DNA from 2 places in the Cellulomonas sp. FA1 genome. Region 2 is predicted to be linked to the other one. Evidence: riboswitches for the same ligand, from Rfam matches in the RefSeq annotation. Region 2 holds a riboswitch; the other holds the start of a gene.
The links. A riboswitch is a leader RNA that binds a small molecule or an ion and turns the genes downstream of it on or off. The one in region 2 is predicted to bind thiamine pyrophosphate.
Positions count from the first base shown of each region.

Region 1 (9,664 bases), 2.5 Mb from region 2:
GCGTGCCCGCCGGTGCGACGTTCGTCGTCGGGCAGGCGTTCGGCGCGAACACCGCGGCTCCCGACGTGCCGGTGGACCTCGAGGGCACGAACGTCGCGATGAGCGGCACGAACGGCAAGGTCGCGCTCGTGCAGGGCACCGCCGCACTGACGTGCTCGACCGGGTGCGCACAGGTCGACACGGTCGTCGACCTGCTCGGCTGGGGGCCGACCGCCTCGTCGTTCGCCGGGACCGCCCCGGCGCCCGCGACGACCAACGCGACGTCGGTGCAGCGCGACGACGCGCACACGCACTCGGCGGACAACGCGGCGGACTTCCGCGCCGCGACGCCGACGCCCACGTCGGCGGGCACGGGGCCGGGTGAGCCCGGCGAGCCCGGTGAGCCGACGACCGTGACGATCGCCGAGGTGCAGGGCACCGGCGACGCGTCGCCGCTCGTGGGCCGCACGGTCACGACGTCCGGCGTCGTCACCGCGGTGTACGCGACCGGCGGCTACGACGGCTACGTGCTGCAGACCCCGGGCTCGGGCGGGGGCGACACCACCGGACGTACGGGGTCCGAGGCGGTGTTCGTGTACTCGCCGTCGACCGTGGGCGAGGTCGTCGCCGGGCAGCATGTGCGCGTCACCGGGCAGGTCGCCGAGTACTTCGGGCTCACGCAGATCGCGGTCGAGGGTGCGGCGGCGGTCGAGCAGCTCCCGGCCGCCGACGCGCCGACGCCTGTGCAGGGCACGTGGCCCGCCGACGCGGCGGCGCGCGAGGCGCTCGAGTCGATGCTCTACCTGCCGACGGGCGACCTCACCGTCTCCAACACGTACACGACCAACCAGTACGGCGAGGTCGCGCTCGCGGTCGGCACGACGCCGCTGCTGCAGCCGACCGACGTCGCGCGTCCTGGTTCTCCCGAGGCCGCGGCGGTCGTCGCCGACAACGCCGCCCGCGGCGTCGTGCTCGACGACGGCGCGTCGATCAACTTCCTCGCACCCGGCAACGGCGCGCTGACACCGCCGTACGTGTCGCTCGACAACCCCGTGCGGATCGGCGCGGCCGTGCAGTTCACCGACCCGGTCGTCGTCGACTACCGCAACAACGCGTGGAAGCTCAGCCCGACCGCGCCCGTCGCGGCCGGCGGCCCCGCACCCGCGACGTTCGAGAACACCCGCACGTCGGCGCCCGCGGCCGTGGGCGGCGACCTCAGCGTCGCGTCGTTCAACGTCCTCAACTACTTCACGACGCTCGGCGACGAGAACCCCGCGTGCGTGCCGTACCGCGACCCCACGGGTGAGCCGGTCACGGTCCGCGAGGGCTGCGACCAGCGCGGCGCGTGGGACAAGGCGGACCTCGAGCGGCAGCAGGACAAGATCGTCGCGGCCATCACGGCGCTCGACGCCGACGTGGTCGGCCTGCTGGAGATCGAGAACTCGGCGCGAGTCACGGGCACGCCCGACGCCGCGCTCGCGACGCTCGTCGACGCGCTGAACGAGGCGGCCGGTGCCGGGACGTGGGCGTACGTGCCGTCGTCCACCGAGCTCCCGCCCGCGGCCGAGCAGGACGTCATCACCAACGCGATCATCTACCGGCCGGCCGCGGCGACGCCCGTGGGCGACCCCCGCGCGCTGGGCGACCAGGGCGGCGACGACCAGGCGTTCGGCAACGCGCGCGAGTCTGTCGGCCAGGTCTTCACGCCGGCCGCGGGCGGCGAGCCCCTGCTGGTCGTGGTGAACCACTTCAAGTCGAAGAGCTCGGCCGGCCCCTGGCCGGGCGACCGCGACACGGGCGACGGGCAGGGCGCGTCGAACGAGTCGCGCGTGCGCCAGGCGACCGCGCTGCGTGACTGGGTGCCCACCGTGCAGGGCGACGCCGCGGCGGTCGCGCTGGTCGGCGACTTCAACTCGTACACGCACGAGGACCCGCTGCAGGTGCTGTACGACGCGGGCTACTTCAACGCCGCGGCGCAGCTCGCGCCGGGTGAGCACTCGTACGCGTTCCAGGGACTGTCGGGCTCGCTCGACCACGTGCTCCTCAACGAGGCGGCCGCGACCCGGGCGACCGGCGCGGACGTGTGGGGCATCAACGCCGAGGAGTCGATCGCGCTCGAGTACAGCCGGTTCAACTACCACGGCACGTCGTTCTACGCGCCGGACCCGTACCGCTCGTCGGACCACAACCCGGTCAAGGTCGGGTTCGCCGCGGGTGAGGACAACACCGGACCGGTCGACCTCACGTTCCTCAACATCAACGACTTCCACGGGCGCATCGACGCCAACACCGTGAAGTTCGCGGGGACCGTCGAGCAGCAGCGCGCGGCGGCGGACGGCCCGGTGGCCTTCCTGTCGGCGGGCGACAACATCGGTGCGTCGCTGTTCGCGTCGGCCGTGCAGGACGACCAGCCGACGATCGACGTGCTGAACGCTCTGGACCTGCGCGCGTCGGCGGTCGGCAACCACGAGTTCGACAAGGGGTACGACGACCTCGTCGACCGTGTGATCGCGGGCGGTGACAACGCCGCGTTCCCGTACCTGGGGGCGAACGTCTACGAGAAGGGCACCACGACGCCCGCGCTCGACGAGTACGCGCTGCTCGACATGGGTGGTGTGAGCGTCGCCGTGATCGGCGTGGTCACGCAGGAGACCCCGACGCTCGTGACGCCGGGCGGCATCGCCGGTCTGGACTTCGGCGACCCGGTCGAGGCGGTCAACCGCGTCGCGGCGCAGCTCACGGACGGCGACCCCGCCAACGGCGAGGCCGACGTCATCGTGGCGCAGTACCACGAGGGCGCGGGCGCCGGGACGCCCGACGGCGCGACCCTCGAGGAGGAGGTCGCCGCGGGCGGCGCGTTCGCGGCGATCGTCAGCGAGACGGTCCCCGCGGTCGACGTGATCTTCACGGGTCACACGCACAAGCAGTACGCGTGGCTCGCGTCGCACGGCGACGTCGAGCGTCCGGTCGTGCAGACCGGGTCCTATGGCGAGCTCCTCGGCAAGGTCGTGCTCACGTACGACCGCGACGCGGACGCGGTCACGGCCGTGACCGCGGAGAACGTCGCGCGCACCACGACGGCCGACGCCGACCTCGTCGCGGCCTACCCGCGCGTGGCCGAGGTCAAGACGATCGTCGACGCGGCGCTCGCGTACGCGAACGAGGTCGGTGCGCAGCCGGTCGGCTCGGTCACGGCGGACGTCACGACCGCGTTCAGCGGCGGCGCGTACGTCGGCGGCGTGTACCAGGGCTCGGCCCCGGGCACGACGACGGGCCGGGACGACCGCAGCCGCGAGTCGGCGCTCGGCAACCTCGTGGCGGACGCGCTGCTCGACACGTTGGCCTCCCCGGAGCGCGGCGGTGCCGACATCGGCGTCGTCAACCCCGGCGGCCTGCGTGCCGAGCTGCTGTACGCGCCCGACGGCACGATCACGTACGCCGAGGCCAACGCGGTGCTGCCGTTCGTCAACAACCTCTGGACCACGACCCTCACGGGCGACCAGGTGGTGACGATGCTCGAGCAGCAGTGGCAGACCAACCCGGACGGCACGATCCCGAGCCGCCCGTACCTGCAGCTGGGGCTGTCGGACAACGTCGCGTACACGTACGACGCGACGCGGCCGCTGGGCGACCGCATCACGTCGGTCACGGTCGACGGCGCGCCGATCGACCCCGCGGGGGAGTACCGCATCGGCACGTTCTCGTTCCTCGCGCAGGGCGGCGACAACTTCCGGGTGTTCTCGCAGGGCACGGCCACGGCGGACTCGGGCCTCATCGACCGCGACGCCTGGATCGCGTACCTGCGGGCGCACCCGGGGCTGACGCCGGACTTCGCCGAGCGCGCGGTGTCGGTGCCCGCGCTCGACGCGCCGGTGGCACCGGGCGACGAGCTGACCTTCACGGTCGGCGGGATCAACCTCACGAGCCTCGGGGCCCCGGAGAACACCGCGGTCGAGGTGCTGTGGGGCGAGCAGTCGCTCGGGTCGTTCCCGCTCGTGCGGGGCGACGGGCCCGACGCGTCGGCCCAGGTCACGGTCACGGTGCCCGCGGGCGTCGAGCCCGGTGAGCACGCGCTGACGGTCGTGGCCGCACCCAGCGGCACGACGGCGACGGTGCCCGTCACGGTCGAGGCGGGTCTGCCCGCGTCGACCACGACGCTCACGGCCTCGCCCGACTCGCACGTGCACGGCACGTGGGGGCAGCGCGTGCGCCTGGTCGCGACGGTCACGGCCGACGCCCCGGTGACGGGTGCGGTCGAGTTCGTCGTCGGCGACGACGTGCTCGGCACGGCCGCTCTGCGCGACGGCCGCGCGACGTTCACGCTGCCGGCGGCCACGGCGGCGGGGACCTACGAGGTCGTGGCCCGGTGGGCCGGGACCGACGCGGTCGCGGGCTCGCAGTCGGAGCCGGTGACCGTCACGGTCGAGCAGGCGACCAGCACGACGACGCTGAACGTCGTGCAGTCGCCGCTGTCCCGGTGGGTGCCGTCGGCGTGGGTCGCGACCGTCGCCCTCGACACGTGGCGCGTGCCGTCCGGCACGGTCGAGCTGCGCGAGGGCGACCGGGTCGTGGCGCGCGCGAACGTCGTGCTCGGCGTCGCGGTCGGCACGGTGCCGCGCGACCTCGGCAGCGGCACGCACCGCCTCACCGCGGTGTTCGTCCCGTCCGACCCGACGAACGTCGCGGGCAGCACGAGCCGCACGGTGTCGGTCCGCGGCTGACGCGACGGACGACGGGGCCCGGCCGGAGAGATCCGGCCGGGCCCCGTCGTCGTGCCGCGTCAGACGTAGTCGCTGTACGCGGGCAGGTCCAGCACGCCGTTGCCCGACAGGCCGATGACGATCGTCTCGTCGGTCGTCGCGGCGCGAGCGTGCGCGAGGGCGCCGGCGACCGCGTGCGTGGACTCCGGCGCGGGGATGAGCCCCTCGGCGCGCGCGAACTCGACGCCCGCCGCGAACGCCGCGTCCTGCTCGACGGCGATCGCCTCCATGAGGCCCAGCTCGTACGCGTGCGACACCATGGGTGCCATGCCGTGGTAGCGCAGCCCGCCGGCGTGGATCGCGGGCGGCACGAAGTCCTTGCCGAGCGTGTGCATCTTCAGCAGCGGCGTGAGGCCCGCGACGTCGCCGAAGTCGTACCGGTACTCGCCCTGCGTCATCGACGGGCACGCCGCCGGCTCGCACGCGACCACGCGCGTCGTGGTCCCGTCGCGCAGGTTGCGGCCCAGGAACGGGAACGACAGGCCGCCGAGGTTCGACCCGCCGCCCGCGCACCCGAACACGACGTCGGCGGTCTCGCCGATCTCGTCGAGCTGGGCCAGCGCCTCGACGCCGATGACGCTCTGGTGCAGCAGCACGTGGTTGAGCACCGAGCCCAGCGCGTAGTGCGCCGCCGGGTCCTTCGCGGCCGACTCGACGGCCTCGCTGATCGCCATGCCGAGCGAGCCCGTGGTCGTCGGGTCGGTGGCGAGCATCGCGCGCCCCGCCTCGGTGAGGTCCGACGGCGACGCGTGGCACGTCGCGCCGTAGGTCTCCATCTGCATGCGGCGGTACGGCTTGGCGTCGTACGACGCGCGGACCTGCCACACCTCGCAGTCCAGCCCGAGCAGCGCGCACGCCATGGACAGCGACGCGCCCCACTGGCCCGCGCCGGTCTCGGTGGTGAGCCGCGTGATGCCCTCGACCGCGTTGTAGTACGCCTGCGCGACCGCCGTGTTGGGCTTGTGCGACCCGGCCGGCGAGACCCCCTCGTACTTGTAGTAGATCTTCGCCGGGGTGCCGAGCGCGCGCTCGAGGCGCAGCGCCCGCACGAGCGGCGACGGCCGCCACAGCGCGTACATCTCGCGCACGGTCTGCGGGATCTCCACCCAGCGCTCGGTCGAGACCTCCTGCGCGATGAGCGCCATCGGGAACAGCGGCGCCAGGTCGTCGGGCGTCAGGGGCTCGCGCGTACCCGGGTGCAGCGCCGGTGGGCACGGCTCGGGCAGGTCCGCCGCGAGGTTGTACCAGTGCGTCGGCACGCTCGACGGCACCACGGTGCCGACGGGGTCCGTGAGCACGGCGGGTCGGGTCGCGTCGGGGGAGGTCGTCATGTCGCCTCGCAGGGTCGGGCGCGCACGCGCGCGGTGGCGGACGCGGGTCACGTCCGCCGCCCCCGGGCGTCGGCGACCCGCACCGCGAGGGTAGCGGCGCGCGCCCGCGCCCGGCGGGCACGTCCACGACCAGGGGCGACGTGCGCCCCGGCCCGCGGCGCGGACGCTCCTGGGAGGGCGTGCGCGGTGTTGCTACGGTGGTCCGCGACACGGGGTGCCCGGTACCGAGCCGGGCTGAGATCACACCCGTCGAACCTGATCTCGTTAGCACGAGCGAAGGGATGTCGACCATGACGTCTGCCGTCCTCCCGTCCGCCCCGCACCGCACGGGTGCCCCGCCGGACGACCTGGCCGCCGCGGCGGCCGCCGCGCTCGCGGCCGTCCGTGAGCGCACGCCGCTGGTGCAGTGCCTCACCAACGAGGTGACGACGAACCTCGTCGCCAACGCCCTGCTCGCACTCGGCGCGTCGCCCGCGATGGCCGCGGTGCCGGGTGAGGCGCAGGAGCTCGCGGGCGTCGCGGGCGCCGTCCTGGTCAACCTCGGCACGCCCGGCCCCGACCAGCGCGCGTGCGTCGCGCCGACCGTCGCCGCGGCGGCCGGCGCGGGCGTCCCGTGGGTCCTCGACCCCGTGGCGGTCGGCGTGCTGTCGGTGCGCACGCGCCTGGCCGGTGCGCTGCTGGCGGAGAGGCCCGCGGTCGTGCGCGGCAACGCGAGCGAGGTCCGCGCGCTCGCGGGCCACGCGTCGGGCGGGCGCGGCGTCGACGCGCTCGACGGCGTCGACGCGGCGGCCGACGCGGCCGTCGCCGTCGCCGCGCTGACCGGCGGCGTGGTCGCGGTGTCCGGGCCGGTCGACCTCGTCACCGACGGCACGACGACCGTGCGGCTGGCCGTCGGCGACCCGCTGCTGACGGCGATCACGGGGGCCGGGTGCGCGCTCGGCGGGCTCGTCGCGGCGTTCGCCGCCGTGACCGACCCGTTCACCGCGGCGGTCGGCGCGTCGACCGCGCTGGGCGTGGCCGCCGAGCGGGCCGCGCGCGACGCGCACGGCCCCGCGTCGTTCCAGGTCGCGCTCGTCGACGAGCTGTACCGCCTGACGCCCGACGCGCTGGGTGCGCGCGTGCTCGACGCCGCGGCGGTGCCGGCGTGAGCGCGGCACCCGCCCTGCCGGGGGGCGTCTACCTCGTGCTCGACGCGGACGTGTGCGCCCGTGCCGGGCACCATCCCGCGCAGGTCGCCGGTGCGGCCGTCCGCGCGGGCGTCGGGACCGTCCAGGTGCGCGCCAAGCGCGCGAGCGTGCGCGAGCTCGTCGACCTCACGGTCGCCGTCGCCGACGCGCTGCGTCTCGCCGGGCCCGCGGCGCTCGTGGTCGACGACCGGGTCGACGTCGCGCTCGCGGCGCGTGCCCGCGGGGCCTCGGTCGACGGCGTGCACGTCGGGCAGCGCGACCTCGAGGTCGACGACGCCCGTGCGCTGCTCGGCGCCGACGCGCTGATCGGGGTCTCGGCCGCGCTGCCCGAGCACGTGCGCGCCGCACCGGGCGCCGACCACGTGGGCAGCGGCCCGGTGCGACTCACGCCCACCAAGCCCGAGGCCGGTCCCGCGCTCGGGTTCGACGGCCTGCGGCGCGCGGTCGACGCCGCCGCCGGGCGGCCGGTCGTCGCGATCGGCGGGCTGACCGCGTCCGACGCGCCCGCGCTGCGCGCCGCGGGCGCGCACGCGATGGCCGTCGTGAGCGCGGTGTGCGCGGCCCCGACCCGGGCGCGGCGGCGGCCGCGCTGGTCACGGCGTGGGACGGTGCGCTCGTCGTGGGCGGTGCCCGGTGACCGGGCCGACGGGTGCCGACACGGACCTGACGACGGGACGGCCCGCGAGCCGCGTGCGGGTGCTGTCCGTCGCGGGCACCGACCCGACCGGCGGGGCCGGTGTGCAGGCCGACCTCAAGTCGTTCGCGGCGCACGGCGCGTACGGCATGGCGGTGGTCACCGCGCTCGTCGCGCAGAACACGCACGGCGTGCGCGACGTGCACGTGCCCGACGTCGCGTTCCTGCGCGCGCAGCTCGACGCCGTGGGCGACGACGTGCGCGTCGACGCCGTGAAGATCGGCATGCTCGCGACCCGCGCGGTCGCGCTCGAGGTGGGCGACTGGCTCGCGCGCACGCGGCCGCCGGTCGTCGTGCTCGACCCGGTGATGGTCGCGACCAGCGGCGACCGCCTGCTCGACGCGGACGCCGAGGACGCCGTGCGCGACCTCGTGGGCGCCGCGCACCTCGTGACGCCCAACCTGCCCGAGCTCGGCGTCCTGCTGCGCGAGCCGACGGCCCGCACGTGGTCCGCCGCGCTCGACCAGGCGCGCCGACTGGCTCGCACGCGCGACGTCGTCGTGCTGCTCAAGGGCGGCCACTTGGGCGGCGCCGCGAGCCCCGACGCGGTCGTCGACGCGACGACCGTCGTCGAGCTCGACGCGCCGCGCGTCGCGACCACCGCGACGCACGGCACGGGCTGCTCGTTGTCGGCGGCCGTCGCGGCGCTGCGACCGCGACGCCCCGACTGGGTGAGCACGGTCGGGGAGGCCAAGCAGTGGCTCACGGGCGCGATCGCCGCGGGCGAGGCGCTGCGCGTCGGCTCCGGGCGCGGGCCGGTCGACCACCTGCACCACGCGCCGACCCTGGGCGCGCGGCCGTTCGGCGACGAGGCGTGGGACGTCGTCGCCGGGCTGCGGGCCGCGTGCGACGACCTGCCGTTCGTGCGCGCGCTCGCGGACGGCACGCTGCCGCGCGCGGCGTTCGAGGCGTACGTGCACCAGGACGCGCTCTACCTGGCGGCGTACTCCCGCGTGCTGGCCCGCGCGAGCGAGCTCGCACCCACGGGGGAGGCGCAGGCGTTCTGGGCCCGCGGCGCGAGCACGTGCCTGGACGTCGAGGCCGCGCTGCACCACGAGCGGCTCGCCGGCGGGCGGTACGCCGGCGTCCCCGCGTCCGCCGTCACGACGGCGTACACCGACCACCTGCTCGCGGTCGGCGCGACCGGCACGTACGCCGAGGTCGCGGCCGCCGTGCTGCCCTGCTACCGGCTGTACGCCGACATCGGCGCGCGCATCCTCGCGCGGGCCGGCGACCTGGCCGACCACCCGTACGGCGACTGGGTCGTGACGTACGGCGACCCGGCGTTCGCGGCGTCGGCGGCGCAGGCGGGCGCGCTCGCGGACGCCGCGGCGCGCGAGGTCGGTGCGGCGACGCGCGCGCGCATGCTCACGGCGTACGTGCGCTCGTGCGAGCACGAGGTCGCGTTCTTCGACCAGGTCGACCTCGTCGCGGACGTGCCGCCGGGCCGTCGGCGGGAGGCGACGCCGGCGCGGGTCTGAGGTCCGCCCGCGGCAAGGACGGGCCGGCTGCCGGCGCCCCCGTCGCGGGCGGGCGCCGGCCCGGCGTCGCGTCAGCAGGACCCGTCGGTGCAGGCCTCGGCGCTCGGGGCGGCGGTCAGCGGGTTGGCCTCGCGCCACCCGGCGTCGAGCAGCTGCGTGAACACCTCGGCGGGCTGCGCGCCCGAGACGGCGTACCTCCGGTCGACGACGAAGAACGGCACGCCCGTGACGC
Region 1 is NZ_LBMY01000001.1:696,642-706,305, forward strand. Features, by position in the region: gene GY42_RS03075 (ExeM/NucH family extracellular endonuclease) at 1-4,700, shown strand, start outside; gene GY42_RS03080 (TrpB-like pyridoxal phosphate-dependent enzyme) at 4,760-6,070, opposite strand; TPP riboswitch at 6,271-6,369, shown strand; gene thiM (hydroxyethylthiazole kinase) at 6,361-7,218, shown strand; partial or broken gene GY42_RS18555 (thiamine phosphate synthase) at 7,269-7,751, shown strand; gene thiD (bifunctional hydroxymethylpyrimidine kinase/phosphomethylpyrimidine kinase) at 7,891-9,432, shown strand; gene GY42_RS03100 (DsbA family oxidoreductase) at 9,504-9,664, opposite strand, start outside.
Region 1: it holds a riboswitch for thiamine pyrophosphate, as region 2 does, so the genes downstream of both, thiM (hydroxyethylthiazole kinase) here and GY42_RS14310 (thiamine ABC transporter substrate-binding protein) in region 2, are expected to answer to the same signal.

Region 2 (9,664 bases):
CGCCGACGCTCGTCGCGCACGCCGTGCAGCGCAACGCCGACCCGCAGCACTACGCGCGGTCGTGGGACGCGGCGGTCCGGCTCGTCGCGCGACTCACCGGCACGACGCCCGCGCAGGTCGCGGGCTGACGCACCCCGCACGTCACGGGCAGACGCACCGCGCACGTCCGGCGGCGCCGGTCGCCGCGCACGACGCCGCGCCGGGCGACGGCGCGCACCCCCGCCCGCACGACCCACGCGGTCAGGCCGCGGCGACCTCGCGCACCCACGCGCCGTCGGCCTGCGCGCGGAAGCCGACGCGCTCGAGGTACGCGATCGCACCCGGCGGGGCGGTCGGCACGACGAGCCGGCGCAGCCCGTGCGCCGCGAACACGTCGGAGTGCCGGTACACGAACTCACCGGGCGTGAAGTCCCGGAACCGCGGGGTCACCCAGTCCAGCGCGACGACGCCCGTGCCGTCGCCGTCGTCGCGCACGAGCACGACGCCGACCGTCTCGTCGCCGCGCACGACGAGGAACGCGAGCTCGTCGCCGGGGGTGCCGGGCGTCGAGGGGTCGGGCACCTGCGCGCCGGCCACGGGGGCGACGGGTGCGGGCAGCCCGGGTGCGGACGAACCGGGTGTGGACGAACCGGATGCTGACGAACCGGAGGCGGGCGCGCCGGATGCAGACGCGCCCGGTACGGACGCACCGACGGCGGGCACGGTGCGGTGCCGCGCGACGTCGTCGGCGTGCACCGCGAGCACGTGCCGCAGGTAGGCGTCGTCGCGCGCGACCTCGACCACGGCGTACACCGCGGCGTCGGAACGCTCGCGGCGCAGGCGCCACAGCCAGTAGACGTCGATCACCGCGATCGCGCCGTTCATGGCCGCGAACGCCCAGATGCCGAAGACCGCGTTGTACGTGGTCGCGAGGACCGCGCCGACGAGGTTCATCACGCGGAACCGCCACACCCGCGCCTGCATGAGCGAGAGCACGACGAGGACCGAGCCGACCCACCCGACGATCTCCCACCACGGCATCCGAGCAGGCTAGGGCCCGGGGTCCGGTGCGGGCGGCAAACACGTCGACGTGAGACGCGCCGCGATGGATCGTGGACGCATGACCTCGTGGACCGTGCTGGAGCTGCCCGTACCGTCGTCGCTCGACGCCCCCGACGCGGCGCTGCTGCACGGGCTCGTCGACGCCCAGAACGCGGTCGTGCGCGCGACGTGGGGCACCGACGACTTCACGACGACGGCGCGCCGGTCGCTGTCCCGGCTGCAGCACCAGGAGTACCAGCGGCGCGTCCGGCTGCTCGCGGTGGACGCCGTCGCCGACATCGCCGACCCGGCCGCCGTGATCGGGTTCGCGTGCCTGGACCTGCCGCAGCGGGACAACACCCACACCGGGTGGCTCGAGGTGGGGGTGAGGCCCGAGCACCGCGCGACGGGGGTCGGCGCGGCGCTGCACGCGGCCGCGCTCGACGCGGCGCGCGCCGCCGGCCGCACGCACCTGATGGCCGAGACCGACCAGGCCACCGAGCCCGCGCCCGGCCCGGGCACGCTCGCCGCCCCGACGGGGGAGGGCCGGGTGTCCGCCGACGACGCGGGCGTGCGGTTCGCGCTCGCGCGCGGCTGGCGGCTCGAGCAGGTGGCCCGGCACTCGCGGCTCACGCTGCCGGTCGACGCCGCGGCGCTCGCGGCGCACCGGGCCGCTGCCGTCGCCGCCGCGGGGCCCGACTACCGCACCGTGACGTGGGACGACGCGACGCCCGACGCGTGGCTCGACGCGATGGCCGAGCTGCGCACGCGCATGAGCACCGACGAGCCGACGGGCGGGCTCGCGGTCGAGGAGGAGTGCTGGGACGCCGCGCGCGTGCGCGCGCTCGACGCGGAGTACACCGAGCGCGACGAGCACCGGCTGACGACGGCGGTCGAGCACGTGCCGTCGGGGCGGCTGGTCGCGTACTCGGGCTTCATGATGCCGCCGCACACGCAGGACTTCGTGTGGCAGGAGGACACGCTCGTGCTGCGCGAGCACCGCGGCCGCCGCCTCGGCATGCTCGCCAAGGCCGTCCAGCTGCAGGCGCTCGTCGCGCGCCGCCCGCAGGTCCGCCGCATCAGCACGTGGAACGCCGAGGAGAACCGCTGGATGCTCGCGATCAACGTCGCGCTGGGCTTCCGCCCGGCGGGCGGCACGGGCGTCTGGCAGCTCCCCCTCTGAGGCGAACCCGGTCTGACCACCGGCGCTCGCAACCCACGCTCACGCCCCCGGCGCAGTCGCCCCCGAGCCACCCCCGGCCCACCACCACCCGACCCACCGCACCACCCGACCCACCGCCACCCGACCCACGCGCGACTCACCCAGCACCGCCACTGGTCACTTCGGGGCACCCCAGGCAGGACATCCGCTCCCGAAGTGACCAGTGGTCGCCACCGGGTGCACCGAAGTGACCAGTGGGCGCCACGCGCTGCGGACGACCCGGGTCAGAGCACCGCGGCTCGCTGCGGGGCGCCCCACCAGCCGGCCCACCGGCGGCGGGCCTCGGCGAGCACCTCGTCGTCGAGGCCGTACGTCGACAGGGTCGCGTCGATCGTGCCGTGCGGCGGGTGCGCGGCGGCGGGCCGCATCACGAGCACGAGCAGCGACTCGGCGATGCCGTGCAGGTGGATGCCCACCTGGTGCTCGCCGCGGTAGCGCAGCGTCCCGCCGAGCCGGGAGCCGTCGGGCCGCACGACCTCGACGTGCCCGCCGACCGGCAGGCCGCGGATCCCGTGCAGCCCGGCACGGAACAGCAGCGGGTCGCTGCGGTCGCCCGCGTCCAGGCCGTGCGCCGAGAGCGTCACGCGGTCCTGCCCGAGGTGCACGTCGAGCGCGAACGCGAGCTGCTGGAGGAACTGCGTCCAGCCCTCGTCGATCTCGTCGAACACGCCGTCGAACGGGGCGAGCCCGGCGTGGCTGCGGCGCGTGAGCGCGACGTGCGAGCGGCGGGGCGTGTCGTCGCGCGTCGTGACGACGATCCGGTCGTGGTGCCCGAGCTCGAGCGTCCGGGTCGCGACGCCGTCGGCGTGCTCCTCGTGCTCGTGCACGGCCCCGCGGAAGATCTGCCGGATCTCGGCGTCGAGCGTGTCGGAGTCCCAGCCGAACCACCGCGCGATGAGGTCGGGGTCGCGCAGGTGCGCCCACACGATGGCGGCGGGTGCGTCGACGTCCACGGAGACGACCTCACGACGATCGAGCATCATGGCTGCTCACCTCGGTTCCACGGCGGCCTGCGGGTCCGACGGGGCGTCGACGACCCGTACCCGCGACGTTAGCCCGGCAGGCCCGCGACCGCAGCGGCGTCGACCCGCAGGGCGACGCGTTCACCCGCCGCGCACGTCCAGCCCGCGGGTGCGAGCGCACTCACACGGCCCACGCCGGCGACGTCGACGACCACCTCGGTCCGCCCCCGCCGCGACCGCACGACCTCGACCCGCCCGTCGACCGCGGCACCGGCATGGTGTCGGTCGTCGCTGGCGGGCCCCCCGACGGCGGACCGGGACGCTGCGCCGGGCACCGTGCCGCCGGACCCCGGGCCGTCGGCCGCGGCACCGGCCGCGTGGTCGGCTCCCCCGCGCTCGGCGCCCTCGCCGCCCGGGACGACGACGAACGCACCCGCCGCGAGCGCGAGCACGCCCCCGGCGGGCAGCAGGGCGACCCCGGCGGCGCGCGCGGCCCCGACGAGCGCGGCGACGGCGGGCGGCACGGCGTCCCCCGCCGCGGGCACGGGCACGAACGCCTCGTACCCGAGGAACTCGGCGACGCGCCGCGACGCGGGCCGCGCCCACAGGTCGGCGGGCGACGCGACCTGCAGCAGGCGCCCGGCGTCCATGACGGCGACCCGGTCGGCGACGGCGAACGCCTCGTCCTGGTCGTGCGTGACGAACAGCGCCGTGGTCGCGGTCGCCACGAGCACGTCGCGCAGGTCGAGCGCGAGCCGCTCGCGCAGGCCGCGGTCGAGCGCGGACAGCGGCTCGTCGAGCAGCAGCAGCCGGGGTCGGGGCGCGAGCGCGCGGGCGAGCGCGACGCGCTGCCGCTCGCCGCCCGACAGGGTCGCGACGTCGCGCCGCTGCGTGCCGGGCAGCCCCACGAGGTCGAGCAGCTCGGCGACGCGCGCCGTGCGCGCCGCCCGGTCGCGGCGCACGCCCGCGGGCAGCCCGTACGCGACGTTGCCCGCGACGTCGCGGTGCGCGAACAGCTGACCGTCCTGGAACAGCAGCCCGAACCCGCGGCGGTGCACGGGCACGCCGGTGACCGGCACGCCGTCCCACGCGACGTCGCCGCCGGCCAGCGGCTCGAGGCCCGCGACGGCCCGCAGCAGCGAGGACTTGCCGCAGCCGGACGGGCCGAGCAGCGCGACGACCTCCCCGGTGGGCACGGCCAGGTCGACGCCGTCGACCGCGGCGCGCTCCGCGCCCGGGTACCGCACGACGACGTCGGCGACCTGCAGCCCGTCGCTCACCACGCACCTCCGATCCCCGGGCGGCGCAGCCGCTCGCACACCGCCACGATGCCCGCCGTCAGCGCGGCCAGCAGCACCGACGCGGCGAGCGCCGCACCGTAGTTCTCGGCGCCGGGGCGTCCCAGCAGCCGGAAGATCACGACGGGCAGCGTCGGCTCCTGCGGGCGTGCGAGGAACGACGTGGCCCCGAACTCCCCGAGGGACGCCGCGAACGCGAACCCGAGGGCGAGGCCCACGGCCCGCGCGGCGACCGCGAGGTCGACGGTCCGCAGCACGCGCCCGGGCGGGGCGCCGAGCGTCGCGGCGACCTCGCGCTGCCGCGGGTCGATCGCGCGCAGCACGGGCAGCACGGTCCGCACGACGAGCGGCACGGCGACGACGGCCTGCGCGACCGCGACGAGCGCGGGTGACGTGCGCAGGTCGACGGGCAGGCCGAGCGGTGCGTCCATCGCGACGAGGAACCCGAACCCGACGGTCACGGCGGACACCCCCAGCGGCAGCATGAACAGCGCGTCGAGCCCCCCGACGGCGCGCCGCGCGGCCGTGCCGCGCGGGCGCCGCGACACCACGAGCGCGACGAGCCCCCCGACCACCAGCGCGATCACGGTCGCGTCGGTGGCCGTGCGCAGCGACGTGCTGGCCGCGTGCCAGGCGCTCACCGCGAGCGTGTCCTGCGGCACCGCGAGCGCGGCGTAGTTGTCGAGGCCCCAGCCGCGCGGCGTGCGCAGCGAGCGGACCACGAGGTTGACCAGCGGCAGCGCGAGCAGCCCGAGCACCGCGACGGCGGTGACGGCGACGGCGACGGCGTCGAGCGGCTCGCGCAGCCGCACGGGGTGCGCCGCGGCGGGCCCGCCGACGCTCAGCGCGCGCTCGGTGCGGGCCCGCGCCCGCCCGGCCACGGTCAGGGCCGCGGCGACGACGACGAGCTGCACGACCGACAGCACGGCCGCCGCGCGCAGGTCGAGGAACTGCGTGGTCTGGATCCAGATCTCGGTCTCGACCGTGCCGTACCGGCGCCCGCCGAGCACCAGCACGGTGCCGAACGCGGTCGCGCAGAACAGGAACACGAGGGACGCGGCGGACGCGATCGCGGGGCCGAGCGCGGGCAGCGTGACGGTGGTCAGGACGCGCCACGGCGACGCGCCGAGCGCGCGTGCGGCCTGCTCGGTGCGCTCGTCGAGGCGCTCCCACATGCCGCCGACGGTCCGCACGACGACCGCGTAGTTGAAGAACACGAGCGCGAGCACGACCGCGGTGACCGTGCCGTCGAGGCCGAGCCCGCCCAGCAGGCCGCCGTCGACGAGCAGCGACCGGAAGGCCACGCCGACCACGACGGTCGGCAGCACGAACGGCACGGTGACGAACGCGCGCAGCGCGCCGCGCCCGGGGAACCGGCACCGGTAGAGCACGTACGCGCCGGGCACGCCCAGCAGCACGGCGCCCGCCGTGCCGAGCGCGGCCTGCGCGAGGGTCTGCCCGACGACGCGCCACGTGCGGGGCCGCGCGAACACCTCGGCGAACCCCGACAGGTCGAGGCGCCCGTCGGTGACGAACCCGCGGCCCACGATCTCCGCGACGGGCTGCACGAAGAACACGCCGAGGAACAGCACGGGCACGGCGACGGCCGCGCCCCACGCGAGGGCGGTGCGCACGCGCGCGGCCCGCCCCGCGGCCGGGGCCGTCGGGGCGGGTCCGCGCGCGAGCGTCGTCGTCACGTCGTGGGCCGCCCGGTCAGCCGATGACCGTGTCGGACCACGTGCTGAGCCACTCCTCGCGGTGCTCCGCGATGTCGGCGGGCGCGACCTCGAACGGCTTCTCGGCCAGCGGCGCCCACCGCGCCCAGTCGTCGGGCAGGTCGACCGACGAGCTCACGGGGTACATGTACATCGAGCCGGGGATGTCGGCCTGGACGTCGTCGGACAGCAGGAAGTCGAGCAGCTGCGCAGCGCCCTCGGGGTTCTTCGCGCCCGCGAGCACGCCCGCGTACTCGACCTGGCGGAAGCACGTGTCGAGCAGCGCGGCGGTGCGCGGCGTGTCCCCGCCCTCGGGGACCGTCACGGGCGGCGACGACGCGTACGACAGCACGACCGGCCGCGGCCCGTCGCCACCGGCCCCGGAGAAGTCCGTGTAGTACGCGTCGGACCAGCCGTCGGCGACCTTGAGGCCGTTGTCGCGCAGGCCCGCCCAGTAGCCGGCCCAGCCGTCCTCGCCGAACGCCCCGACGGTCGCCAGCAGGAACGCCAGCCCGGGCGACGACGTCACGGGGTCCGGCACGACGACGAGGTCGCGGTAGGCCGGGTCGAGCAGCGACTCGAGCGTCGTCGGCGGCGTCACGCCCTTGTCGGCGAACCACGTCGAGTCGACGTTGAGGCACACGTCGGACAGGTCGATCGCGGTGAGCGCGCCGTCGTCGTCGCCCGGCACGGCGTACGTCTGCGCGTCGGCCGCCGCGGGTGCCGTGACGTCGGCGGGGACGACGACGCCCTCGTCGAGCGCGCGCGACGCGAACGCGTTGTCGATGCCGTACACGAGGTCGCCCAGCGGCGCGTCCTTGGTGAGGACGAGCTGGTTGACGAGCGCGCCCGCGTCGGCCTGCTGCACGACCTGGACGGTCAGCCCGCTGTCCTGCTCGAACTTCTCCAGCAGCCCGTCGGACAGCCCGAACGACTCGTGCGTCACGAGGGTCACGGTGCCGCCGGACGCGCCGCCGGTCGCGTCGGGCGTGGCCGCGTCGCCCGTCCCCAGGGCCGAGCAGGCGGTGAGGGCCACGAGGGTGGTCGCGGCGGCCAGTGCGGCACGAGGGCCGCGGTGGGTCGTCATGTGGTGGTGCTCCTCCGTCGTCGTCGGAGGGGTCCAGCGCTCGTCGTGCCGCGCGGGCACGCCGACCGCGGGAGGAGAGAAAGCCCGACTCCCTACGCCGGTATCAACCGGATCAGGTTCGAGGGTCTGCGGTGGTCCGCACTCTCAGCGTCCTCGCCCCGCACGCGGGACGGACGCTCCCCTGTCGTTCGCGCACGATCCTAGCCCCGCCACGTGGGCGCCCCGAACTGTGCCCAGGGTCCGGGCCGGGTAGCGTCCGTGCAGGCGAGGGCACGCGCACCGCGCGGCGCCCGGGCACGCGGACGAGCACAGGAGGCGCACATGTCGGACGACGAGCAGAAGCAGTCGATGGTCGCGAAGATCGTCGGTGCGGGCGTGGCCCTGGGTGCTGCGTGGCTGGTGCAGAAGATCATCGACTCGGTGTGGCAGAAGGCCAAGGGCCACAAGCCGCCGCAGGCCGACTCGACCGCGGAGGACGTGAAGTTCAGCGAGGTCGCCCTCGCGGCGGTCATCACGGGTGCCGCGGTCGCGCTGTCGCGCGTGATCGCGACGCGCGGCACGGCGAAGTTCGCGGGGCGCATCTCCCGCTGACGTCGCGCGGGCGGGCGTCGCGGGTCAGTCCGGGCGGCCGCCCTCGTCCGTCTGACGCGTCGCCGCCAGGTCGCGGGACAGCTCGTCGACGACGAGCAGGTCCTGCCGGACCTTGCCCGTGCGGAACCCGGCACGGCCGACCATGTGCGCCGCGACGGGCGCCGTGAGCATCTGGAACACCGCGACGAGCACGAGCGCCCACACCGCGCCGCCCTCGCGCAGCCGCAGCGCGAGGCCGACGAGCACGAGCACGAGCCCGAGCACCTGCGGCTTGGTCGCCGCGTGCATGCGGGACAGCAGGTCGGGGAACCGCAGCGCGCCGACGCCGGCCGCGAGCGCGAAGAACGCGCCGCCGAGCAGGCACACCGCCGAGACGACGTCGGCGACGGTGGTCCACTGGTCCTGGGTCATCGCGTCTCCTCGTCCGCCGGCCCGCCGTGGTGCTCGGGGTCGGGCTCGTCCTCGACGGTGTCGCGCGCGCTCTCGGGCACGGGCTCGGTCGCCGGCTCCGACGCGTCGCGGTCCGGCCCCGTCGCCGCGGCCGGCACCGCGTCCCGCGCGGCCTCGAGCGCGGCGCGGCGGCGCGCGCGGCGCTCGGCCAGCTCCTCCTGCTCGAGGCGGCGCTTCTCGGCCTCCTCGGCGGCGACCTCCTCGCGCGTGCGCACGCGTCCCTCGCCCTCGGGCTCGACGGCCGCGAACCGCGCGACGGTCACCGACCCGACGAACCCCACGAGCGACAGCACGACGAGCAGCGGCACGACGTCCGCGCGGCGGAACACCGCGGCGTAGAGCGCGACGCCCGCGATCACGGTGGTGACGACGATGTCGAGCGCGATGGTGCGGTCGAGCATCGACGGGCCGCGCTCGGCGCGGATCACGGCGAGGGTCGCTCCGACGGTGAGCAGCGCGGCGCACACGAGGACGACGACGTCGAACACGGTCATCGGGCCGCCACCTCCCGCGCGCGTCGGCTGCGGCTCAGGCCCGCCTCGGCGAGCTCGGCGTCGGATCCGAGCGCACGCAGCACGCGGGCCTCCTGGTCGAGGACGTTCTGGCGGGCCTTCTCGATGCCGCCGCTGGTCTCGACGTCGAGCACGTGGACGTACAGCCGGCCGGTGAGCCGGTGCGCCTCGACGATGATCGAGCCGGGCACGAGCGACACGAGCTCGGCCGTGAGCGTGAGGTACAGGTCGGAGTGGCTGCGCAGCTGCACGCAGATCACGGCGCCGCGGGGCGTGTACCGGGGGCGCAGCGCGACGAGGCTGACCTCGAACGACGCGCGCACCAGGTCGAGCGCGAACCGCCCGAGGAGCACGGCGAGCGCGGCGGGGTGCACGCGGCCGTGGAAGTCGACGGGCGTCATGCGCAGCCCGGTGGTGACGAGCACGCCGAGCAGCGCGCCGTTGACGACGTTGCCCCACGAGACGTCGCCCCACAGCAGGACCCACACGGCGGTGAGCCACAGGATCGTCACCCACTGGAAGCGCCAGCCGGTGCGGCGCGGGTGCAGGCTCATCCCTCACCCCCGTCCTGCGGGGCCGTGCCGGCCTCCACGTCCTCGTCGGCGGCGCGCTGCGACTCGCCCTCGCCGCGCTGCCCGTCCGGCAGCACGGCCTGGACGTACGTGCGGTCGGACAGGGTCTGCGCGGCGCGCTCGGTGTAGCCGTACAGCGGGCCGGCGAAGACGGTGAGCGCGAGGCTCACGACGACGAGCGCGGCGGTGGGCACGACCATGAGCAGCGGCACGCGGTGCGCGGGCAGCGGCTCGG
Region 2 is NZ_LBMY01000001.1:3,181,321-3,190,984, reverse strand. Features, by position in the region: gene GY42_RS18340 (hypothetical protein) at 1-128, shown strand, start outside; gene GY42_RS19880 (hypothetical protein) at 241-1,020, opposite strand; gene GY42_RS14330 (GNAT family N-acetyltransferase) at 1,100-2,203, shown strand; gene GY42_RS14325 (SRPBCC family protein) at 2,467-3,225, opposite strand; gene GY42_RS14320 (ABC transporter ATP-binding protein) at 3,294-4,484, opposite strand; gene GY42_RS14315 (ABC transporter permease) at 4,481-6,199, opposite strand; gene GY42_RS14310 (thiamine ABC transporter substrate-binding protein) at 6,216-7,304, opposite strand; TPP riboswitch at 7,377-7,497, opposite strand; gene GY42_RS14305 (DUF4235 domain-containing protein) at 7,626-7,895, shown strand; gene mnhG (monovalent cation/H(+) antiporter subunit G) at 7,920-8,306, opposite strand; gene GY42_RS14295 (monovalent cation/H+ antiporter complex subunit F) at 8,303-8,839, opposite strand; gene GY42_RS14290 (Na+/H+ antiporter subunit E) at 8,836-9,411, opposite strand; gene GY42_RS14285 (Na+/H+ antiporter subunit D) at 9,408-9,664, opposite strand, start outside.